Regions from separate parts of the Paenibacillus sp. W2I17 genome, predicted to be linked through region 1. Evidence: riboswitches for the same ligand, from Rfam matches in the RefSeq annotation. Region 1 holds a riboswitch; each other region holds the start of a gene.
The links. Region 1 has a riboswitch for thiamine pyrophosphate ahead of tenA (thiaminase II). Riboswitches for the same ligand answer to the same signal wherever they lie in the genome.
Positions count from the first base shown of each region.

Region 2: it holds a riboswitch for thiamine pyrophosphate, as region 1 does, so the genes downstream of both, QF041_RS02385 (thiamine phosphate synthase) here and tenA (thiaminase II) in region 1, are expected to answer to the same signal.
Region 3: it holds a riboswitch for thiamine pyrophosphate, as region 1 does, so the genes downstream of both, QF041_RS15965 (ABC transporter ATP-binding protein) here and tenA (thiaminase II) in region 1, are expected to answer to the same signal.

Region 1 covers NZ_JAUSXM010000001.1:1,041,059-1,049,351, forward strand. The annotation lists gene QF041_RS04630 (LysR family transcriptional regulator) at 1-128, opposite strand, end outside; gene QF041_RS04635 (SDR family oxidoreductase) at 305-1,099, shown strand; gene QF041_RS04640 (nucleotidyltransferase domain-containing protein) at 1,452-2,534, opposite strand; gene QF041_RS04645 (CD3324 family protein) at 2,703-2,969, opposite strand; gene tenA (thiaminase II) at 3,402-4,064, opposite strand; TPP riboswitch at 4,178-4,274, opposite strand; gene QF041_RS04655 (endo-1,4-beta-xylanase) at 4,481-7,153, opposite strand; gene licT (BglG family transcription antiterminator LicT) at 7,514-8,293, opposite strand, start outside.
Region 2 covers NZ_JAUSXM010000001.1:515,320-523,612, reverse strand. The annotation lists gene QF041_RS02420 (thiamine diphosphokinase) at 1-359, shown strand, start outside; gene QF041_RS02415 (C40 family peptidase) at 656-1,156, shown strand; gene QF041_RS02410 (response regulator transcription factor) at 1,267-1,971, opposite strand; gene QF041_RS02405 (ThiF family adenylyltransferase) at 2,091-3,182, opposite strand; gene QF041_RS02400 (thiazole synthase) at 3,139-3,906, opposite strand; gene thiS (sulfur carrier protein ThiS) at 3,909-4,112, opposite strand; gene thiO (glycine oxidase ThiO) at 4,109-5,281, opposite strand; gene QF041_RS02385 (thiamine phosphate synthase) at 5,299-5,994, opposite strand; TPP riboswitch at 6,188-6,297, opposite strand; gene QF041_RS02380 (ABC-F family ATP-binding cassette domain-containing protein) at 6,373-7,923, opposite strand; gene QF041_RS02375 (hypothetical protein) at 8,064-8,293, opposite strand, start outside.
Region 3 covers NZ_JAUSXM010000001.1:3,599,859-3,608,151, forward strand. The annotation lists gene QF041_RS15955 (S-layer homology domain-containing protein) at 1-2,421, opposite strand, end outside; gene QF041_RS15960 (radical SAM/SPASM domain-containing protein) at 2,687-3,562, opposite strand; TPP riboswitch at 3,781-3,883, shown strand; gene QF041_RS15965 (ABC transporter ATP-binding protein) at 4,045-4,809, shown strand; gene QF041_RS15970 (ABC transporter permease) at 4,799-5,629, shown strand; gene QF041_RS15975 (ABC transporter substrate-binding protein) at 5,690-6,763, shown strand; gene thiM (hydroxyethylthiazole kinase) at 6,929-7,741, shown strand; gene thiD (bifunctional hydroxymethylpyrimidine kinase/phosphomethylpyrimidine kinase) at 7,738-8,293, shown strand, end outside.

The DNA of each region.
Region 1 (8,293 bases):
ATCTCGTTTTCAAGCTTGGCAATTGCATGACTTAACGCTGGCTGAGTAATACCTAGTTTTTTGGAGGCTAAGGTCATATGTTCAAGTCGTGCAACGGTCATAAAGTATTCCAATTGTGTAAGTTCCATTAAAACACCCCTTTCTATATTAATAATATTCATCATTTTTATTATTATAATAAATTGGACGTTATGAAAGTAGCAAGTGTAGTATTAGTTCTAGCTCCTCTCGAACAACACATTAAGGTTTAGAGACAGAGCAATTTCAAATTAATCATTGAATACCATCACAAGGAGGAATAGTTATGTATAAAGAATTTGAGTTCTCTGTATCAGAATTTGAAGGTAAAAAGGTGCTTGTAACCGGAGGAACAAAGGGAATGGGGCAAGCAGTTGTAAAAAGACTTGCAAACGGCGGAGCTACAGTTCTTACTACTGCCCGTTCCCAATCTACTGACTTGCCAAATTCGGTCAAATTTGTGCAAGCAGATGTCGCCACACCTGAAGGTGTAGAGCAAATAATTACAGCAGTAAAAGAGCAACTTGGAGGTATCGATATTATTGTCCATTGCGTAGGTGGATCAACGACACCACCAGGAGGCGCTCTTGTATTGAGTGATGAGGATTGGCTTCATGCATTAAATTGGAATTTACTCGCAGCAGTTCGACTTGATCGTGGCTTAATTCCACTTATGTTAGAAAATAATTCAGGCGTTATTCTTCATTTCACTTCCATCCAGAGACGATTACCTTTATATGAAACTACACTGGCTTATGCATCTGCCAAAGCCGCGCTGACTAATTATAGCAAGGGATTATCGAATGAATTTTCCCCTCAAGGAATTCGCATCAATACATTGTCTCCCGGGTTTATTCAGACAGAAGCAGCTGACGCATTAATTGATCGGATCGCAACGGAAACCGGAAGTCGAGAAAGTGCGCTCGAACAACTTATGACTTCACTCGGAGGTATTCCAATTGGTCGGCCAGGATTTCCTGAAGAAGTCGCTGAGCTGGTCGCATTTCTGGTCTCAGACCGAGCAGCATCTATTACAGGTAGTGAATATGTCATAGATGGGGGAACGATTCCTACCGTCTAAAAATTAATTAATAAAGGGAGAGAACAATATGGATCTCAATCATTTACCGTCTGTAATTGGCAAATACATTACTGCATCTAACAAGCCAGACCCGACAGGTGATTCGGGAATGGAGTGATCAAAACCATTTCGCGGCGAATGTAACGTTAAAGCCAACAATAGCAAAAAAAATAGGTGATGAAATTGTGCTAACATGCGAGCTGGATGGTACCTACGACAAGACTGGTTTACCCGATCCGCTATTATTGAATTATCATTTTGTTATTGTTGACGATAAAATCGTCAGACTTTCCATCTTCTAGAGATATCCAAATGTAAAAACAATGTTTGGTTGACTACCTGGAACGTAAGGTCAATGATTCATATAATGGGCATATAGTTCCTCGAAGGTTGTAAAACGTTCGACTTTTCTGCCGACCCTATCATACTCTTCTAGATAATCATCCATCACATCAAGGAGCTTCTCTTTCATAACTGGTAAATTACTTGCATCAAAGTACTGCATAAGATCATATTTCTTGGTTCCTTTCTCCATGGCCATTTCATCAAGATATCCGTGTGCTCCAAAGGCCGAAAGAAAAACGTAGGAAGCATCGTTCGTTGTAACACTGTTCAAAATTTTATTACGGTAGTTGCACCACAGTTCTTCGTATGTTCCTCCAAGATTATCAAAGGTCGGAACCGGTTTAACAATGAAGTTATCACACATTGTGTTATGTAACCTCGTAACACTATTCAACATATTAAAGGATGTTATTCGAATATCTTCAATGGTATGAGCTTCGATGATTGACACGTATAAGGATTCGAGATTATCCGGAACATAGCGAAACGAACGTATCTCTTCCAAATATCGCTTGATCCCTCGTTTGATGCACGTGTTATTCATACTCACCAAGGCATTGACTAGATTATACAGAACCTCAGCAGATGCATATCGCACTGAACCGATATCTTCACTAAGCATCGTATCGCTGTATGCTTGCTTAGCCAGGTCGATCCATTTATTTGCTCGATTAAGACACGCTTCTCCTATCGGTTTTGCAAGTGCATCAAGAGCTTTTTGCTGGAAGTCTTTCAATTTCTCCAAATCCTCAGGCTTAGCATAGTAGAGTACTTTAAGCTCGGTTAGGCTCGATACGTTGGGACTCTCCAAGGTGGATTGCTCTTGTATTCTTGAATCCCATGGCGTGCAATAGATATCATATCCAACGTCGTCCAAGATGAAGCAATCGGATATTTTCCATCCCTTTTCTGTATTATTAATGATAATTAAATCAAGATCGCTCTTCTCGTGAAAGTCACCGGTGCTAAATGAACCAGTAAGCCCAATAATGGCGATATCGTCTAGAAAATCTCTTTTTACGCGTTCAATCACCATGTTAATGAGCAGTTCATTTTTGTCCAGCAGCTTCTTCTTTATGATTTCGTTCATTCGTTACACCTCTTCGTATGATCCGGCCGTCCTTCATCACAACAACCTTAACTTAAGTCTATCGACTTAGGGGTACGGTTACTATGTATAAGTTGATTTAAGTCATCTTTGCACAAAATCCGCTAAACCGTCGATGCGACGAGTTAGCGGATTTCATTAGTTCCTTGATTAGTTCTTTGTATAGACTATTTTCTTTATGCTTTCGCAGGACAAGAAATACCGATCCGCCAACTCCTCTATCCTGACTCCATTGCAGAATAAGGATTTAATCTCAGCGTTTCGAGCAGAGACCCTGCTCTTGCTCTCTGTTTTCTCGCCCCATTTTAGGTGTGCCTCTTTGGGTTTTGGGATATAAACCAATTCCCCTTGAACGTATTCTTGAATGATACGTAACAATTCTTCCGGAAAAATAGACTCGGCTTTTGAATATTTCATGGGCCTCACTCCTTATTTAATAGATCAATAAGGTGCAAAGCCAGTTAGTAGAATATTACGATTCGTCGTTGGCAATGTGATTATTCCCGGGCTCTATGCAAAGCATTGCCATATCCTTCACTGGCTTTGCATAGAGCCGTGCATGTAAGAATCCTACCCCGATTGTTTTCAATAGCCTCACCTCCAGAAAATAGATAGTTGCTATTTGCTTATTATATCAGAGCTTGTTGTTCAAATGTTTAATCATGTATTTTTGGGCTGACACGTTCTGATTATTCGCTGTACTCACCTCGAATATTTGTTCGCTTTGCGTATTCTAGTTATTTTCCATATATACTCATTGCATCACCGCACTCCCTATTCAATTCGAGCTTTTATGTCCTCTTAATGTTTATGGACGCTGCTCTCTAATTGAATTAACTACCAGTGAACTTAAGGCTCCAGCCTCCATGACATCTCCCAAAAATCAAGCTCAAAGCGACTGCACATCACGAAAATATCCTCCATCCGTTGGTATGTTCCCTCGCTACAGCCTTCTAATAGCTTATCCGTTAACGTCACTAGGGATTGATTGTTGCTGTTGTATTCAGAGGAAGCATATCCTGTGATCCACTCTCCATAAAAAGGATGATCAGCTGCACCTGGCTTTTGAGCAAGGACTTGACCAATCTCTGCATAGCTCCATGAGCAGGCTAGAATGGATACAAGTACTTCTGCTATGCCACCCGCTTGGGAAACAGAGAGCATATAGTTAGTATAGGCTGCATTTTTCAGTGCAGGTTTTACCTGAAAAACATGATCCTCTGTAATTCCTAATCGCTCCATATAAGAACGGTGAATTTTCATTTCACCATTCAGGATGTTATCTACGTTTTTACTAAAAAACTGCATCAATTTGGGGTCATGCGACTTGACGATACCCAGTGCAAATACGCGGGCATAATCGAACAGGTACAAGTAGTCTTGCAGCAAATAATAACGAAATTGTTCAACCGGTAAGGAACCATCTCCGATCCCTTTAACAAAGGGATGCTCAAGACATTCATTCCACACAAGCTGTGCTGCCTGATATAGTCTCTCTGAAATAGTCAACATATGTTCCTCCAATTCATAATGTACGTATTTAAAAACAAAAAAACGAAACATCCATAGGATGTTTCGCAGATAAATACACTAAAACAAGGGGGTTCGCATGAGCTACCCAAGTACAGCGTTTCATCGTTGCATCCCTACGTTGGCATTATCCAAATCAGGTAAGGTCGGTTTACACCCTCTCAGCCGGTTAAGGCTCCCTCGCAAACGGTTGTATGTAGTTGATTACTTTCTTATCCACATAAAAGAAAAAATAACATCCATTTAGTATATCAAGGGCTGTTAAATATAGTCAAGGCAGATTGTATCGCCCCTCATCACCTTTGGTGACGTATGTAAACGATGAAAACCATCACAACAATGGTTGAGTTTTAGCCACTGTTATGATGGTTTCTATTCTTGCAACTACTACGAATGGTTTAATGCCCGAGTTTGTTCTTTCCGACAAAAGTGAGTATTCCGTACTGGGAAGTGTTTCTCCAGCTCTCATTGGTCGTATCATTCCATTTAGCTACGCTCTGCTTACCTCCGCCCTGGTTGTCGTTAATTTGAAGCTCGAAACCGAGAACATTTCCTGTTTTGGGCATCAGTGAATGTAACTGGATTCGGGCTTCTACGAGATATCCTTTATTTGTTTTCTTCACAGCACTTACAAGGCGTCCAGGTGAGGCACCCCCTGCAAAGGTTCCCACATTGTCTGCACTGATTCTGAACTGGGCATCATCATATTGAAAATACGGTGTGCGCTGGTGATTCTCGTCCAGGAAAATCTCAACCGAATCCTGATCCCATGGGTTGATACTATCTGTGATGATGTTTGGATCAGTGACGTCGATCAGCAGGTATAGATACTCACCTGACCACATAGCGCGAGCCACTGCCTCTGCACCTTCGCTCTGGTTCAACCGTTTTACTTCAAATGGTGCAGCCTTATTCCATGATGTGTCTTTCTTCCCATCAATCTGAACAATCCCTTGCACAGCTTGTGCAGATTTGGGCATAGGGGCAAGCTGAATCACGCCGTATTTGCTTGTATCCTGTTCCTGAGATTGTGTTCGATCATTCCAGTACAGTGGATTATAAGGTTGTGTCCCACTTGAACCGCCATCAGTCACACGGATATCCAATCCGGCTTCATATTCTGATCCGACTTGGATACCACCCCACGGAATGGACAATTCAACCTGATATCCGGCTTTGGTCTCGCGTACACGATATGAACGCTTCTCCACGCCCTCAGCTTTGCCCGACCGCTTAATGATTACGTGTCGGTCATCTGCTTCATATGAGGTGGTCTTGCCATTATTGAGGTCAACAAAGATATCTACTCTGTCATTCACATCTGTCTTTGCATCCTGAACATCCACAAGGATATACAGGTTACTATGATCCCATAAGGTGCGGAAACTGGCTGATCCCGAAGAGTCACCCTTCAGTGGAGTAGACACCGCTTTGTTCCAGAGCGGATCTTGTGACTGTTTTTTGATATCCGGTTTACCCGAAAGTGAGACGGCTCTCTGCGTCAACACAGGCAAGCTGGATTCATCCACGAGTCCCCAGTATGCTTTTTTGGCCTTCAGGGCTGAATCAAACAGCATAGCCTGGTTGTTGTAAGACTTCTCATCTTGGAGTCCCCATAAGGTAACAGAAGAAATGTGATCTTTGTGTTTTTTGTACAAATCCAACAGTTCCTTATATCGATACGCCTGCTTTACCGCGACTTCATCGGACATCTCTTCACCAAATGAAATCCCGCTATCAACATCCAGTTCCGTGATCTGAATATCCAATCCAAGTTCGGCGAACATGTTGATTGTTTTTTCAATTTCCTTGATGGGCGGGGATTCCAGGTTATAGTGGGATTGTAAACCCACACCATCGATGAGCCCTTTCTCTTTCAGTCGTTTGACCAACTTATACATATGCTCTCTTTTCTCAGGGATTTCCGTGAAGTATTCGTTGTAATATAATTTGGCATCCGGATCGGCTGCACGAGCGAATTCATAGGTTTTCTCAATGTAATCCGGACCGATTAGTTCATAAAAAGGACTTTTACGTAAACCGTTGGCATCACCATTGCTATCCGCAATCGCCTCGTTTACCACATCCCAGGCATAGATCTTACCTTTGTATCGGGTCATGACGGTTTCAACGTAATCCTGAATCCGGGCAAGCAGTAATTCTCGACTCGCAGGGTTACCCTGAGGATCCTTGAACATCCACTCTGCTGCATCAATATGCCACAACAACGCATGTGCGCGTACGCCCATACCATGCTCCTCGGCGAACTGAACATATTGATCGGCTGCCTCGAACTCATAAACACCTTCGGAAGGAGACATGTACTTTGGTTTCATCTCGTAGGTTGCGGTCAAGCTGTTAAAGTGCTTTGTGAGCAGTTGTCCATATGCGCCTTCCAACTGCCAGCGATACACCGCTGCACCAATGGGGAAATCATCTTGATACAGGTCCTTCAGAGACAGAATCCCTTCTTCAATCTCCAGTTGCTCGGCCAGAGTAAATGATACATCATCCACATAGAACGATAACGTATCTACGCTATCTTCAGAGATGTAGGGTGTTTCGATGAACAAATTCAATTCAGTGGGATCATCGCTATACTGAAATTTTCCGGTGATCTTGTGCCATGTATTCCATTCTGTTTTGGCAATTTTCACGCTACCGATTGGGTTCCAGCTTTCGGCAGTTGTTTTTTTATATGTGGTGAGCTGTAGTGTTTGATCCGTGGTGGGCTCCTGAGTAAGTCTTACATATGCCGCAATTTCGTACTCTTGGTTACGCTTAAGCAGATCCTTCATGGATAACATCGGTCCATGATAGGAACGCTCACGGTTGGCGACCAGCATACTGGACTGACCTTCGTGTGCTTCCTGCTGTGTCACTGTCAGCCTTTCGTTACCTGTACGTGGAGTCCATCCCTGAAGTGTACCGTCTTCAAAGTTTGTGCTCAAATGACCTCCCTCCACTTCCGCAACTGCCTTGGCTGCATGTGAGACATTCGAAAATGGAAGCAGGGCGAGTACCAGCACAAGAACCAAGGCTGTTATATTCCATTGACCTAACCGTCTCATACAATTCCTCCTCTTGATTTGGTCTAAGTATTTCTGAACGGATTAACATCCAGATAAATAGATTATAGCTCTTTGGATAGCGCTTACATATAACAAATTTCCAATAGTTATAATAAAAGTTATCTTTTGGTAATTGTGAGTTTAGGAAACTGGAGTTCGTTCGCGTGGAATATTAAAAAAGCCGCTACATATTTGCAAGAATAAAAGACCGTTTCCCGATAAAATACGAGAAAACGGTCATAGTTAGAAAGTTCTTTTTTTCTATCTGTTAACAGACATATAAACATGCTAGAAATCAAGCATCAGATATTCAAAGAATCGCTTTCCCCAAAAATAAGGGAATATAACTTTAACTTTGTTTTATAATCGTCCCTCGTCACCCTGTTCCTCCTGCACAATTCGAGCAATGTGAATCATCAAATATAATAATTCCTCGTTCGATATGGAGATATCCAGCATATTCTGCACGTAGGTTTTGATCATCTCCGCGCATTTGTATTCAAGCGGATGCTCCTTCACCATGTGCTGAAAGATGAAATCTTTCGCCGAATTGCCCAGACGTCCTTCTTGTAAACGCTGGATGAAGAATTGCAAATGTGTGACAAGTCTCACATAATGGATGGAATTTTTGTTCAATTGCATATCAAAGGTGTATTGAATCAGGTTAAAAATATCTTTTAACATCTTAACGGATTGCATCGTGCGCTCCATATTCTGTTCATGCGTTTGGGCATTCACGAAATGAAAAGCGATATTCCCTGCTTCTTCTTCCGGCAGTTCGATACCCAATTCTAGATTCAGCATCTGAACGGCTTCAAGGCCCAGTTCGAATTCGACAGGATGAAACCTCTGGATCTCCCATAACATGCGATTCTGTAATGCTACACCTTTTTTCCATCGTTCAATGGCAAACGACAAGTGGTCCATAAGCGTAAAGAAGATTTGGTCGTCAAGAGACAGCTTTTCTTTTGCATTGGTAATCAGTTTGTTTATGACATTCACATGTTTTTCTGGCATGTTTTCGATGGTTCGTACGTAAGCCTGGGCAGACGGATTATTTTGCAGAATGAATCGTTTCTGGATATGCTCCTCATCGAGTCGCTCGCCGACTTTGCCTTTGAATGCCAACCCTTTTCCCAT
Region 2 (8,293 bases), 530 kb from region 1:
CTTCTCACATCTTAATGTTAGGTGCTACAGGTACACGTATGGATCACACTCTCGCTAATGTACATATCATGGTTCGCGCGATGCAACATCATATCTCCTGTGCCATTCAGGACAAACACAACTACATGACACTGACCACATCCAAAGCTGTGGTTGAGCACCGTGACTATAAATATGTTTCTCTGCTGCCCTTGACTCATGAAGTTGCAGGAATAACTCTAGATGGTTTTATGTATCCGCTAGATCAAGCCACCATTCGCATGGGACAATCCTTGGGTGTAAGCAACAAGCTTTTAGGCTCCTCCGGTACAGTCACTATTGATAGTGGCTTATTACTGATTATTCAGAGCAAAGATTGAATCTATGCGTATGCTTCATAGTTATTTATTACGTTTTTGTAACCAGTGATTTCGTTAAGAAAATAGGTTCACACATAATAAAGACCCTTGATATTCAAGGGTCTTTGTTGTTTCATTATTATTCTTCATCCGTCAATGATTAATTTTTTGACATTTTTAATCATATTTTAATAAACATACCCAAACCATTGTGGCGCAAGGGATTACTCTCCCCTATCCAATTTCTAGGCTGTTACAAAGCTGTTATACTCGCTCTAGCAACTTAACGAAAACGAATTTTGGAGGTACTAACTAACATGAAAACAAACATCTTTGTCCAAAAGGCCGTAACCGTCGGGTTGTGCGCTACACTAGGTTTTGGAGCTGTACTAATGACTAACGCACCTGTTGCACAGGCAGCAACTGCTTCTGTATCCACAGGTCAACAAATTGTTAATTATGGCAAAAAATTCACTGGAACTCCATATAAATTTGGTGCTTCAACTTCAACAACCAAGGTTTTTGACTGCTCTTCTTTTATGAAATATATTTTCAAAAAGTATGGTGTAGATTTGCCGCGCACTTCCGTGAAACAATCCAAAGAAGGTAAAGCTGTGTCTAAAGCTAATCTGCGTGTTGGAGATCTGGTATTCTTCTCCAGTGGTAGCCGTTCTACCGGTTCCAATGTCACTCATGTAGGCGTTTATGCGGGAAATGGTAAGATTCTGCATACGTATGGATCTCCAGGCGTAACCCTCTCTAATCTGGACTCTGGTACTTGGAAGAGAACGTATGTTAAAGCTCGTCGTGTACTTTAGAATCACATCATAGCTAATCAGTAAGGACCGGAGGTTACTATCCGGTCTTTTATTTTTACCCTCTTTTTGCCACACTCTAAACTGGTGATTCTTGGAACTAACTTCGTAATCTAATTTTTATCATGCAGCATATAACCGATCCCACGCACAGTATGAATCAGTTTCACACTTCTTCCCTTATCCACCTTAACCCTCAGATGTTTGATATACACATCCACAACGTTGGTATCCATCGCATACTCATATCCCCATACTTCCCGCAAAATATCACTCCGGGTACATGCTTCATTCACATGCAGGGCCAAGAATTCCAGCAATTCGTACTCTTTTGGCGTTAATGTCAGGTATTCACCCGCACGATTTACCCGTCTTGAACGCAAATTTACTTTAAGATCATGAACTACAATTACTTCCTCACCCTCTGGTGTTGCATTCGCAAAAACACGCAATAAATTTCGTATTCTGGCAAGCATCACGGTCAAGTGGATAGGTTCCTCCATCACGTCATTAGCTCCGTAATCCAGCCATTCCACGATGAACTGAGGAGATGCATTTGAAGTAATAACCAGTAGAGGTATAACCTGACCTTTATCTATCCATCGTTTTAACTCTAATTTTCGATCCTGACCACAATTCTTCTTCCCCTCTTCCCGGTCTACCAGGATGATTAGGTTAATATGCAGCAACGAAGGCTCGACGGATTGGTTTAGTTCGGACCACTCCATTCGTTTCACCTCATACCCTTCGCTACATAAAACATCCTGAATAAGGCTGACCTGCTCTCCTGCTCCAATCAGCAAAATGGCTGTTTTCACTCTTTTTCACCCGGCCTGTCTCTATCCCCACTGCTCGCAGCAATGGTTGGTACAGATAGCATGCCGTAAAATGAAAAAGTCCATTCCCTCAAGGGAACAGACTTTGTTTCTTTCTTGCTTTAACCAAAGTAGCGATGAACGAGCGTACGTGCTTCAGCTGTGTCTTTTGTTCCGTGTACAAGGACACGTCCATCTTGGAAAATGACCATTCTATGGACTCCTGTTGTAAAAGAAACCAGAAACGGATTGGATTCCACTTTTCCTTCTTGAAGTCTATCCAGACGTTCCGCCGTATGTTGAAGATCCAGATTCATAAGCCGTGCAGGCCGGATCTGAACGGTGTCCCTGCCACACAACACATCGGTTTTCTCCAGATTGGACGCAGAAAGATATGGATACGTTGCCGAAGTACCACAGGAAGGACAGTCTTGCTTTTTCGCACCATCCACATTGATGGATATGTATTCGTTCCTCCACACGTCAAATGACAATAACTTACGTCTCAATGCATTTGCATTGCCGCTAAGTAACTTCATCGCTTCTGCTGTCTGATTTGCCGTTACCATCTGTACCGCTTGAGGTATGATGCCAGACGTATCACAGGTATCTCCACCCAGAGGAACTTCACCCAGCAAACAATTTAAACATGGCGTTTCTCCAGGCATAAACGTATAAGTGATGCCGTAACTACCTACGCATCCACCATAAATCCAGGGAATACGGTGTTTCTGTGCGATATCGTTAATAAGTAGTCGGGTATCAAAATTATCCGTTGCATCCATGATCAAGTCTGTATGCTGAACGAGTTCTTCCAACTCATCTACTCTGACGTCCAACACTTTCCCTTCCACATGAACCGTGGAATTAATGGCAGATAAACGTTTTTCCGCTGCCATCGCCTTCGGCATCCGCTCAAGCGCGTCCTGTTCTACATATAATTGCTGTCGCTGCAGGTTACTCCACTCCACATAATCACGATCCACAATTGTTAAGTGTCCGACTCCTGAACGAACTAACGTTTCTGCAATTCCTGTTCCGAGTGCACCAGCGCCTACAATTAAAACTCTGCTGCCCTTTAATCTGGCCTGGCCTTCCTTGCCAAGTGGCGCGTAACGTTCCTGTCTGGAATAACGATCGGCCTGTTGTCTGAGGATGTTAATTGATCTGTCATGTATGAACCATTCCTTCCACCGGACTACTGGCTGCTGCATAACGCTTTACGGGAATCATGCCTGCCTCATATGCCAATCTACCCGCTTCTACCCCCAATCGCATCGCTTTAGCCATGCTCACTGGATCCCCTGATCCGGATACGGCTGTATTTAACAACACGCCATCGGCACCAAGTTCCATCGCATAAGCAGCATCTTTTGGGGAGCGTAATCCTGCATCCACAATTACAGGTACAACAGCCTGCTCAATGATGATCTCAAGGTTATAGGGATTGATGATGCCTCTGCCAGCTCCGATGGGAGAAGCGCCAGGCATTACAGCATGTACGCCAAGCAATTGTAGCCTTTTGGCCAGAATGACATCATCTGAAATATAAGGCAATACTGTGAAGCCCTTTTCAAGCAAAATTTCGCAAGCCTTGTACGTTTCAATCGGATCTGGGAGCAACGTCATTCCATCTCCAATGACTTCGACTTTTATCATATCACAAAGTCCTGAAGCCCGTGAAAGCTCGGCAATCCGCACCGCCTCTTCCGCAGTGGAAGCCCCCGCCGTATTCGGAAGAAGTGTGTATTTGTCCAAATCCAACGTATCCAGGAAATGCTTCTGATTACGTTCCTCCAGATTCAGACGACGAACAGCAAAGGTTAAAACTTCCGTTTCAGATGCTTCCACAGCCTGACTTTGCACTTCCAGATCCGTAAACTTGCCTGTTCCGAGCAACAATCTGGACTCAAACGTATATTTACCAATGTTCAACATCATCAACCGCCTCCTACAAAATGTACAATCTCAATTCGATCGCCTTCTCTTAATGCCGTTGACTCATGATACTCACGCGTTAAGATATGCTTGTTCAGCTCAACAACTACAGTCTTGACTTGCAGGTCAAAAGATTGGAGCAATTTATCCACACGATTCAATCTGTCTTCAATCTCCATCCGTTGACCATTAACGATGATATTCACTGCACCACTCCCTTTCTGTTCAATCGCTCAGGGCTCAGCGCCTCAATTCCGAGTTCTTCTGAGCTTTTGCCAGCGAGCAACTCAGCGATAAGCCTGCTTGTTATCGCACTAAGCAAGATACCGTTGCGGTAATGTCCAAAGGCGGCGAACAGGCCCGGTATACTCTTGCAAGCACCTATATAAGGCAGTCCATCTGGAGTTGCCGGTCTTACGCCTGCCCACGCTCGTATAAATTGTGCTTCTTTCATCCCAGGCACCCAGTGGGTAGCCGCTGTTAGCAGCTTCTGAACACCCTTTACAGAAACGTTCAGATCCGTTCTGCCTGGCAAACTGGTTGCCCCGAGCCAAACTTCGCCATTGGCTTTGGGAACAATATAGATATCCTCTGCATACACCGTTCTGTCAGGTCTGTACCCTGCATGTTCATCTGAGAACTGAACGGCGGCTATTTCACCTTTTACCGACCACACAGGCAAGCTCAGATTTACATGTCTCATCAACTCTTCACTCTGTAATCCAGCCGCTATAATGACATGTTTGCATTTCATCTCACCGATCGATGTGGTGATCCCCTGCACGCCGTGTTCGTTTGCTTGCACACGTATATCCTGTATGTCCTCCATAACCCGTGCTCCCAATGCTTGAGCGGATTCAGCATATGCCTTCGTTAGACGGACTGGAAGAATTTCACTCTCGTAAGGTCTGTAATAGGCTCCATACGTATCTCTGTTAAGCCATGATGCCTCATGTTGTACAACGGAACTATCCCACCACACCTCATCAGCAGAAGCAGACAAAGCAGACTTCCGATTGTCCTTATAACTACTTAATTCACTGTATGAACGAAAAGGAGTTAGGAATCCCTGGCGTTGCAGACCAACCTCTACCTTGCTGAGTGTAGCCATTAGTACCTTTTGCTCATGAAGTAACTGCCTGCTCTGCCTGGCGAGCTTAGCCATCAAAGGATGAGCAAAATCCTCACTATCTGCCGCCAGCATTCCAGCCGCTGCGCAAGAAGTGCCTCCTGCAATCGCCGAACGCTCTACCAACAGTACATCCTGTCCAAGGGAAGCAAGCTCATACGCAATGGCACATCCAACAACGCCTCCGCCTACAATAATCGTTTCTGCATGAATCTTATCCGGTCTATCAGTAATGATTTTTTTCATCCTCTCATCTCCTTGATTCAGCGGCTCAGACTTTTTGTAGCAACGATAGCCTGCCTTAATAATGCAGCCGACCGATCCGGGGAATCGCTCGCCCATACATTCGAGATCACAGCGGCTCCCTGTGCGCCTGCGGAGCGAATCGCATGAATGTTTCCCGGCTCAATGCCCCCGATCGCAATGACAGGAATGGAGACACCAGAGCACACTTCAGCCAGAGCATATAATCCTCTTGGTTCAAGATCAGGCTTACTGTTGGTTGAGTAGACATGCCCGAAGAAAAGGTAATCGGCTCCCCGTTCTTCAGCGATTTTTGCCTCATCGATTGAATGAACAGATACACCCAGACGAAGTCGCTGCACATTGCTTCTAACAGCAGGGTTATAGTTACGTATCGCATCTTGCCCCCAATGTACACCGCCATAGATGTCATTCTGTGGTGGCAGTTCTGAACCATTGATAACGATGCGACAAGATGGAACGCCAACGCTACGCAGACTTTCAGCCCAACCGATCTTGTCTTGCCATGAGAGTTGTTTCTCTCGTATATGGATGTAGTTCACCCATGGCCAAACGTCCTTTGCAGCTTTTACAAAAGATCCTTGATCCCCCGTACCCGTAGATACAACATGCAATTCAAATGATTCGTGAACATGTTCATGAGAAATTACCGTACTGTTCATCTCCTTCCAGGCGTGAATGCTATGAAAACACAAAAAAGCCACTCCCGTAGGGGAGTGGCTGCGTATTAATTATAGGACCAGATGACTGACTGATACATACAGTTCATTTCGTGCAATAAAGCTATAGACCTTATAGCCATAACGTTATACACGCAACTGCATGTTTCAATTCGTTAAGCAGACGGTTGAAATCCTTTTCAGTTGCCGTTTGCTCACGTCATTCACTGAAACGCGCTCGCCACTTCCCTACGCTGGTATGATCCAGATCAGGTGCAAAGGGTCCAGAATCGCATTCTTCCATCTCAGCCGCATCGTGCGGCCCCCCTAGTGTTCATATGAAGTTGTAGCCTATATTACCATAGACGGATTTTTTTGTCACCGTCATTTCTGTTAAACATTGTCTTGAATCGTCTAGTTTTTCTCAGACCATTCTTCGACATTCCATGTTTTGGTAACCCAACCCTCGTAGAAATCAGGTTCATGAGATACAAGTAACACCGTTCCCTTGAATTCTTGCAAAGCACGCTGCAACTCCGCTTTGGCTGTGACATCGAGATGGTTTGTCGGCTCATCGAATAAAATCCAGTTGCTTTCACGCATCAAGAGTTTGCATAAACGAACCTTGGCTTGCTCTCCACCACTCAGCATGTTAAGCGGACGGGTAATGTGCTCATTTTTCAACCCGCAGCGTGCCAGATGACCCCGGACCTCATTCTGGGTCAAATGTGAAAACTCATTCCAGACATCCTCAATCGGCGTGATATTTCCAGCACGGACTTCCTGCTCAAAATAGGCCGTTTCGAGATAATCTCCCAAGAAAGTCTTTCCACTGAGTGGAGATATTTTTCCCAGGATGGTTTTCAACAGCGTCGATTTACCCACACCATTACAACCTACGATGGCAATTTTCTCACCACGTTCAATTGTCATTGTCATCTTAGGCAGCAAAGGATACGTATATCCAATTTCAAAATCAATGCCCTCAAAGACCGTTTTGCTGCTCGCACGGGCATCCTTGAATTTGAACGTTGGTTTAGCTGCTTCATCTGGACGATCAATACGTTCAATTCTGTCCAGCTGTTTCTCCCGGCTCTTCGCTCGACCTGAAGTTGAAGCACGTGCCTTGTTACGCTGAATGAAATCTTCCTGCTTCTTGATGTACTCTTGCTGCTTCTCGTATGCATCAATATGCTGGGCTTTATTCATATCAGCCATCTCGAGGAACTTGTTATAGTTCGCTGCATATCTCGTTAATTTGGCAAATTCCAAATGATAAATGACATTTACGACTTCATTCATGAATTCCGTGTCATGGGAGATTAAGAGAAACGCGTGTGGGTAGTCCTTCAGGTAACGTGACAGCCATTCAATGTGCTCTACATCCAGATAGTTGGTCGGCTCATCCAGTAAAAGAGCTGTAGGTTTCTCGAGCAGAAGCTTGGCAAGAAGCACCTTGGTACGTTGTCCACCACTTAGAGCTGCGACATCTCGATCCAGACCAATTGCGGATAAACCAAGACCATTGGCCATCTCTTCCACTTTTACGTCAATCAGATAAAAATCGCCCTGTTCCAGTTGTTCCTGAATATCGCCCATCTCTTCCAGCAACTGCTCCAGCTTATCTGGATCTGCATCTGCCATCTGGTCCGTAATATTCATCATTTCTTTTTCCAATTCAAGCAACGGAAGGAATGCATCCTTAAGCACGTCACGAATGGTTTTGCCTGGCGTAAGCTTCGTGTGCTGATCCAGATATCCATAACGGACCTTAGGTGTCCATTCCACTTTTCCACTATCTTTAAGCAATTTACCGGTAAGGATGTTCATTAATGTGGATTTACCCACACCATTGGCACCAACAAGTCCTACGCGCTCTCCGGCAAGTAAACGAAACGATACATTTTTAAATAACGTGCGATCTCCAAAATTGTGACTTACGTTCTCTACTGACAATAAACTCATAAGATGAGGTTGCTCCTATCTATTAGACATTACTTTTGTTATATTGTTCCGAAACCCTATTCTAGCACAGGTCCAGTCTTTTCTGAAAGTAATGTAAACAGTTCAGGAACCTCTTACATGATTTTGTCATACAGGCTAACCTAACGATTAGAGCATTTATATTCGAAATAGCCTTGTGCAGCTGCTTGTCTTGCGTCTGTGAACACCTCTTCAGCACGGTAACCATTACCACATGTGGAGGGGTAATAGTACCTGATACCCGTTAAAGGATCTACCCCACCTACGATGGCCGTTTTCTTCACAAGTCTGCCTCCACCAATTGCATAATTGTTAATCTTCTGGTCACCCACACCTATGCCTTGGATAAAGG
Region 3 (8,293 bases), 2.6 Mb from region 1:
ATCACCTGCTGGACCTACGAGGTGTGAATCCAGATCCACTGGATCTTTACCCCAAGTTAACACGAAGCGTGTTTCATCTTGTGTAGGTATTTCAATAGCAGTTTGATTCTCACGTTTATTCTCCACATTTACTGCCGAGACACCAATGAGATAAGTTGTAATATATTTTGTATCTCCACCTCCAAGTTCACCTGTGTAGATGCCTGGGGGAAGATTGATATAGTAGTTTCCTTGAGTATTCGTTTTGACAGTACCAACAATTTCACCTGTTTTGTTGTCCAGGCCTTTTCTAAACGAAATACTTAAATCTGCAACCGGTGCTCCAGCTACATCCTTGATGTGACCACCGAATCCTGTAAGTTTGATTGCACCACTTTGGCTTCCTGCAAAATGTGTTTTATTAACATCTGACTCCACAGTGATGTACAATGTGGCACCATAGCTATCAATAGCATCAAAAGTAAATTCACCATTGCGGTACTGCAAGTTATTCAATTGTTGTTCCGCCCCATCAAAATAGGCACGAACTAGGAAATCATTTACAGTCAGATCAGAAGGTTCCAAATCCTCAGAAAAATTCAACTTTGCACTTCCATTTGTAACTTGAATCCCTTTGAGTGTCGGATAGACTGTTCCTTCGTTATAGACTGCAACGGTTACCGGAACATTGATTTCGAAATCTCCATATTTGGCTTTTACCACTGTCGTACCATTGCCTTTAGCTTGAATCTTGCCTGAGTCAACAACGGCAATGGTGCTATCCTCGACATTCCATTCTGCAATTGAAGTGATATCTTTGATCGCTGAGGTAGCGATACCCGTGAATACGATCTGACGGGTCGAATCAATTGCTGAAAACTCTGTTTCTTGAGGTGTATAAACTATACTAGTCACTGTAGGATCTACCTCAATAGCTGGGGGTTGATTAAGTTGACTAAAATCAATACCTTCTACATTGACCAGAGCTGAAGATAATGTTCCCGCTCCAGAAAACTGTACGATTGCATTTAATATAGCCCGATTCACTACAGCACCATGGTTAATTTTAAACACTGTGTTCAATGCTTCTTGGAACACTTCGAGATTTCCAATGGTGGAATTATCTCCGAACTCCACTGAAACCTGTTCTGCGTGAACCATAACAGAGTCGAAGCTTCCACTGAGCACTACCGAAGAATTATGGGGAATCGACTCTGCTATTTCAATCGATCCGACATCACCCGTGGAGACATTTTGTACGATTGCACCAGATCTAATCTCAATCTGCTGAACATCACTTCCACCTTCAAGGACCAAACGAATACTGCCATCCGCTTTGTCAACAATCACTGTTGCAAGAACTGAGTCCACTGCATGAATACTATTTGGTCCTCCGCCTTGAATCTCAGTAGTTCCCGTGACACTAACATTATCAAGAGTCACGTCACCATTTCCTACGGACTCAAGTATCTTCAGCTTACCATTTATTTTGGTGTTTTTTAGAACAACACCTTGGGAACTAATAGTTATATTTCCAGTTACATTACCAAGAGTATATGTACCTGGAGCAGAGAGATTATTACTAGGGGCTTGTTCCCCGCCTCCACTATTTCCACCATTGTTACTTCCGTTCCCTTTATCTCCGGAGCTGCTACCGCTATTTCCCTTACTGTTACCTTCAGAAGGTTTTGCTGTTTCAGGTTTTGCTTCATTTGAATCTTCAGTATCAATCTCTGTCTTGGCAGGAGCCATGTAACTATCATATGTAGACTTATTTATCACAAACTCATATGCAAGTCTCGCTAGCGCCTGTCGATCTGCTATGCCTGATGGATTAAATTTTACTGTTCCATCTTTTTGGACTAATCCTTTGATAAAACCAGATTGATAGGCTAGTGTTACAGAATCTTTCGCCCAGTTGGATACTTGACCCAAATCTGAGAGTTGTGGTTTGGATGTTTGACTCGTTAGATCTTGATTGTCCCAACCAAAGGCTCTAACAAAAAATACAGCCAACTCTTCTCTTGTCACATTTTTATTAGGCGAGAAGCTATCTTTGGAGGTACCTTGAGCAATTCCAGATTTGACAAGTGCACCTACATATCCGGCATACCACTGATCTTCCTTTACATCTCTGAATTGACTTGCTTCGACATTATCAGGCTTTAAATTAAGCGCACCGACCATAATTTTTGCTAATTGAGCTCGTGTTACCGAATCGGAAGGTTTAAATGTCCCATCAGTAAATCCTGTGAGTATTCCTTGTTCTACTAATTTGGTTATTTCTGTTTTGGCATACGAATTATCAATATCAGTAAAAGAAGTTTTAGATGTAGCCACTTCTGCCGATACAGATAAATTGATAGATAACATAGAAACAATCAGAGACGTAGAAAGCATTAACGATAGTTTGTGATTAAACTTTTTCCATTTTGAATTCAAAACTAAAACACACTCCTCAGTAGGCTTCTGGTTGGTAAATCCACTAATATATGAATCTTTAGAACTAATACACCTCCTAATCAATAGGATAATAATACCATGCAAATTCATAAAAACAAGATTAATAAACTATGATTTTACAAAAAAGTTGTTATCCTGAATTGATTTCAATTCTTATTATCTAAATAATTTCGCAATAAAGACAAAACGAACCTACCGAAACAAATATTTTCGGTAGGTTCGTTTTTAAGTAAATTTATATATTCTAGGCTCCAAATCTCTGACGATAACCGCACTTTCGACACAACTCTTCCACAGCTTCGCGCTTGGAGAAGCCATATACCAGATTGTTCGCTCGCTCACCCTCAATAATCTCCGAGAATGACTTCTCGTGCACGTTACCCAGGTTAATCACACCCTCGCCATCGAGACAGCATGGAACCACCGTTCCATCTACAAGCACAGCTGCCTGACTACGCAATGCATGGCAGAAGCCTTTGCCGTCATCTTCAGGTGCATCCAGACTTGGCCACTGGAACTCATGGTCCTGATTCAGGTATACATTCGGGGCAATTTTGACCCCGCTGCCTGGAACTACTTTTTCCTCAATGCGGAAATCCAGATTGAACTCACGTTCCAATACTTCAAGGGTCTCCCGATTTCGATTCATCTGAGCATTTGTGAAGTTATCCTGCGTCAGATTCCAAAGTCGGAATGAGATGATGACATTGTGCTTAACGGCCTCGTGTACAAAGGACAAAATATGACGCAGGTATCCGTCACGGTCTGTTGAACCTTCATGCCCATCGAAGCTGTGCAGGGAGAAATTCATCTGCCGCAGCGCCGGTTTGCCAAGCAATTTATGCTGAGTCTTGGGCAATAGTGTACCATTCGTTGTAATGTTCACCTTGAGTCCCTTCTCATGTGCGGAATCGAGCAACAGATCTATTTTGGGATGCAACAAGGGTTCGCCTTTGACATGTAGATAAATATGATTGGTGTGTGGTTTAACTTGTTCCAGTATATTGTTGAAGACTTCAGGGTCAATGAATCCTTTGGCACGCTGCGTCTGAGGACAGAAGCTGCACGCCAGATTACAGATACTTGTGATCTCAATATATACTTTTTTGAACGTTTTCAACTCGGGTCCCCATTCTGCCTAGGAGGGAGAACAATCCCACCTGCATTTTGTGATCCGGCCTATACGGGCCATCCCTATTATATCGGGTTCATGAGCCGAGGTAAATTGTTCAGTTGTTCGGGTCTAACTCCAAGTTCATCTCAAGAATTCTATTATACTGCCTCTTTACAGTTCAGGTTCGAGTGATATATGCTGAACACATAACTGCATATCTTGAACTTTTGCACTAGGGGAGCCTTGCGGCTGAGACGAATATGACTATTCGGACCCTTTGAACCTGATCTGGATCATACCAGCGGAGGGAAGTGGAGCGGCCTTTTAGTAAGCGGAATTCTTTCATGTATATGTGAAGATAAATTGCGGATCTAACTTACAGACCCACTCATTTCTCCGGAAATGGGTGGGTCTTTTTTTGTTCCTTTTGCAGAGTATAGGATGCCATTGTTATTGCAGCAGTCTGACATCAAGGGGGTGAGGATCAGATGAATAACCATGTAACCATTCACAACATAAGCTTTGCTTTTCCCGAAAAAAGGGATTTCCCCGTGCTCTCCAATGTGTCGCTTCAGGTTCAACAAGGAGAATTTGTCTCGCTCATCGGCTCCAGCGGATCAGGTAAAAGCACGCTCTTCAAGCTGCTCGCAGGCTTGCATGAGCCAACCGTTGGCACCATCGATATAGCTGATGTACCGCAAGGGCAACGGCTCGGACGAGTCGCTTATATGCCGCAGAAAGATCTGCTGTTATCCTGGCGAACCGTCATGGAGAACTGCATGCTGCCTGCCGAGTTGGCACCAGGCCGACAGGACAAGGACAAGTTACGGGCCAACATCCTAGCTGGGTTGGCAAGGTTCGGCCTGTCGGGTTATGAACAGGCCTATCCAGATGAGTTATCCGGCGGAATGCGACAGCGGGTGGCATTGCTACGTACCTTGCTTACAGGCGGGCAGCTCATGTTGCTGGATGAACCCTTCGGTGCACTCGACGCCTTAACCAAACGAGAAATGCATCGCTGGTTGCTGGAGCTGTGGGAGGACTTTGGACAAACCGTGCTGTTCATTACCCATGACATCGAGGAAGCCCTGCTGTTAAGTGACCGTATCATTCTGTTAACTCCAGGGGGGCAAGGTCAGCAGTTGCGGGAGATAACGGTTCCTTTACCACACCCAAGGCATTCGGACATGATCTACGAACCGGCTCTCGTGCAGATGAGGCAACAACTGGAGGAACAATTACATGCAAAATGATAGAGCTGAGGTTAGCGTTTGGACGTGGTGTTCAAAGTGGCTCTCGAGGTCGTTTTCCCAATATGGTCTGTTTATTCTGCTCATGTTCTTATTACTGGCGATCTGGGAAGTGATTGTGCGTATGGGATGGGTGCCCTCCTTCATCATTCCTGCACCCACGGCTATCGCAAGCTCACTGGTTGAGCATCGTCATCTGCTGCTGACCATACATCTGCCTGCTACCTTCATGGAGGTTGCTGTTGGTTTTGGCTTGTCCATAGTGACTGGAATTACGCTGGCAACAGGCATGCATATGAACCGGTCGATTGAAAAGGCCTTGTATCCCTTCATCGTAATCAGTCAGACCATCCCGCTGATTGCCTTGTCCCCCGTATTTATCCTGTGGTTTGGTTACACGTTGTGGAGCAAAGTCGCCGTGGTGTTCCTAATCGCGTTCTTCCCCATTGTGGTCAGTACCTACGATGGACTCCGCCAAGGCGATCCGGAGCAGCGTGAACTGCTGCTCACCATGGGCGCCAGCAAGTGGGATATTTTTTGCAAACTCCAGGTTCCGCTGGCACTTCCCTCTTTTTTCTCGGGGTTAAAGATGTCTGTGGTGTACTGCGTGGTTGGTGCAACGATTGGGGAATGGCTTGGTGGCAGCAAAGGTCTCGGATACTTCAGCCGTCGTATGTCCAGCAACATGAACACGGATGCCATGTTTGCAGCTATTGTGCTGTTATCCCTGCTGGGGATCGTTTTGTTTGCACTGATTGCCTGGCTGGAGAAACGGTTTAGCATACGGCGGCATGGACATGGAGGCAAAAGAAAAGTTGGATAATACTTAGACAGAAATTAGATGTAAATACAAATCAAAACGATGAAATGAGGAACTTCATTTATGAATAACAAAGGTATCTACTCCCTGCTTCCCATCATGCTCATTAGCCTTTTGCTGATCGTCAGTGGATGCAGCACCACGAATACCAGCAATAACACGCCAACAACAGACTCTGCAACTAATGCACAGCAAACAGATCCGTCTGCAACCAAACCAACATCAGACGCCAAAGATAAACTGTCCATCATGCTCGACTGGTACCCGAATGCAGTACACTCCTTCATCTATGTTGCTCAAGAAAAAGGGTACTTCGCAGACCAAGGTCTGGATGTCGAAATTCAGATGCCTGCCGATACCAATGATTCACTCAAACTTGTTGCTGCCGGTAAAATTGATCTGGCCTTAAGCTACCAGCCCCAAATTTTGCTCGCTCGTGGTGAGAACATTCCTGTACGTTCCATTGCTGCTGTTGTTCGCCACCCGCTTGTGCATCTGTTGACCGAAGCAAATGGCAACGTGAGCTCACCCAAAGATCTTGAAGGAAAAACTGTCGGTTATTCTTCGATTCCGCTGTATGAAGCGATGGTTCGTACGATGATTAGCCACGATGGTGGCAACCCAGATAACATGAATCTGGTGGACGTTGGGTTCGATCTGATTCCTTCGCTGGCTTCCGGACAGGCGGATGCAATTATGGGTGGTTTTATTAACCATGAACAATTGATTTTGGAGAAAGAAGGACATGCCATGAAATCGATTAACCCCGTCGATTATGGCGTGCCTGATTATTATGAACTGGTCATGACTGCGAGTGAAGCTGGCATTGAAGCGAAAAAAGACCAGCTTACCCGGTTCGTCAAAGCGATCCAGGAAGGACAAAAATATGTAACGGAGCATCCAGAAGAAGCCTTGAATATTCTGCTCGCTCATGAGAATGAAACGTCTCCGCTTGACCCGGAGATCGAAACCAAAAGCCTGGCTATTCTACTGCCACTCATGAATGAAGAAGGCCAACCGTTTGGTCGGCAGGAGATGGAGTTGTGGGAGAATGTACGTGCTTGGCTCGTTGAACAGGATGTGATTCCTGAATCGGTGAAAGCCGAGGATGCTTTTATTAATCTTCAAGGAGAGTAAATGATTTAGATTTTACGTTTCTGCTTTTCCCGCATTAATGATCTGGCTGTTGTTAGACTCTGCGCCCCAACTCAACAAGGAGACTCATATCCTATTATTCTGCTGAGTGACCCTTCATACCGGTCTTCTACCGATGGGGTTACTTCAAAACAAGGAGGAAATTATATGTCTTATCTGGAACGTGTTCGTACACAAAATCCGCTGGTACACAATATCACCAACCTTGTCGTGGCTCCCTTCACAGCCAATGGTCTGCTTGCACTAGGTGCGTCCCCTTTTATGGCCTATGCTCATGAAGAGGTCGCTGATGTCGCCAAGATGTCAGGTGCCGTGGTACTTAACATTGGTACACTCGATGAAAAAGTCGTTCAAGCGATTCGATTGGCTGGTCAATCAGCTAATGCGCATCACGTGCCTGTTGTGCTTGATCCCGTCGGCGCAGGCGCAACCACATATCGCACGGAAACCGTTCAGATGCTCGTTCGTGAACTACGCCTCACAGTACTGCGCGGCAATGTGGCGGAAGTCGCCAATGTCATCGGTGAGAGCTGGAGTATCAAAGGTGTGGATGCAGGATCAGGTGAGGGCGACCGAATCGGCATTGCGGAGCGGGCAGCGCATAAACTTGGCTGTGTCGTGGTCATTACCGGGAAAGAAGATATCATTACTGATGGACAATCCACATTCCTCACGAGTAATGGTCATGCCCTGCTCACTCAGGTTACAGGTGCTGGCTGTCTGCTCAGTTCGGTTATTGGTGCTTTTACAGCCATAGCGGAATCAGGAGCCGATCTTATAGGCAGTGTTGTTGAAGCGCTCGCGTTTTATGGTGTAGCAGCTGAACTGGCGGCAGAGCGGACAGCTCATCAGGGGCCGGGCAGCTTCCAGATTGAATTGTTAAATCAACTGGCACAAGTAACACCAGACCTCTTAGCAGAACGCGCACAGATCCGTCAGATCCGTGGAGGTGCAGTATGAGCATTGCTCAAGCGCTAACCATTGCAGGCTCTGATAACGGGGGCGGCGCAGGAATTCAGGCCGATTTGAAAACATTCCAGGAGCTTGGCGCATACGGCATGACCGTTATTACCGCTATTGCTGCCCAAAATACAACAGGTGTGCAGGGCGTCTTTCCCATCCCTTACGATGGCATTGCCCAGCAGTTGGACTCGACCGGCGAAGACTTTCAACCAACCGCAACGAAGACCGGCATGTTATATAGTGCCGAGATTATTCGTCTAGTGGCTGAGAAATGGCAGCAATACCGTTGGTCGAATCTGGTCATCGACCCTGTGATGGTAGCCAAAGGCGGCGCCCCCCTTCTCCAGCAGGAAGCTGTACAGGCGTTGGTTACGGATCTGTTGCCCCATGCCCTGATCACAACACCTAATATACCGGAAGCGGAACTGCTTACCGGAATGTCTATCACGAATCTGAGTCAGCGAGAAGAAGCCGCAAGACGGATTGTACAGATGGGCTCAACGTATGCTTTGGTCAAAGGTGGTCATGATGAAGGAAGTGGCATGATCG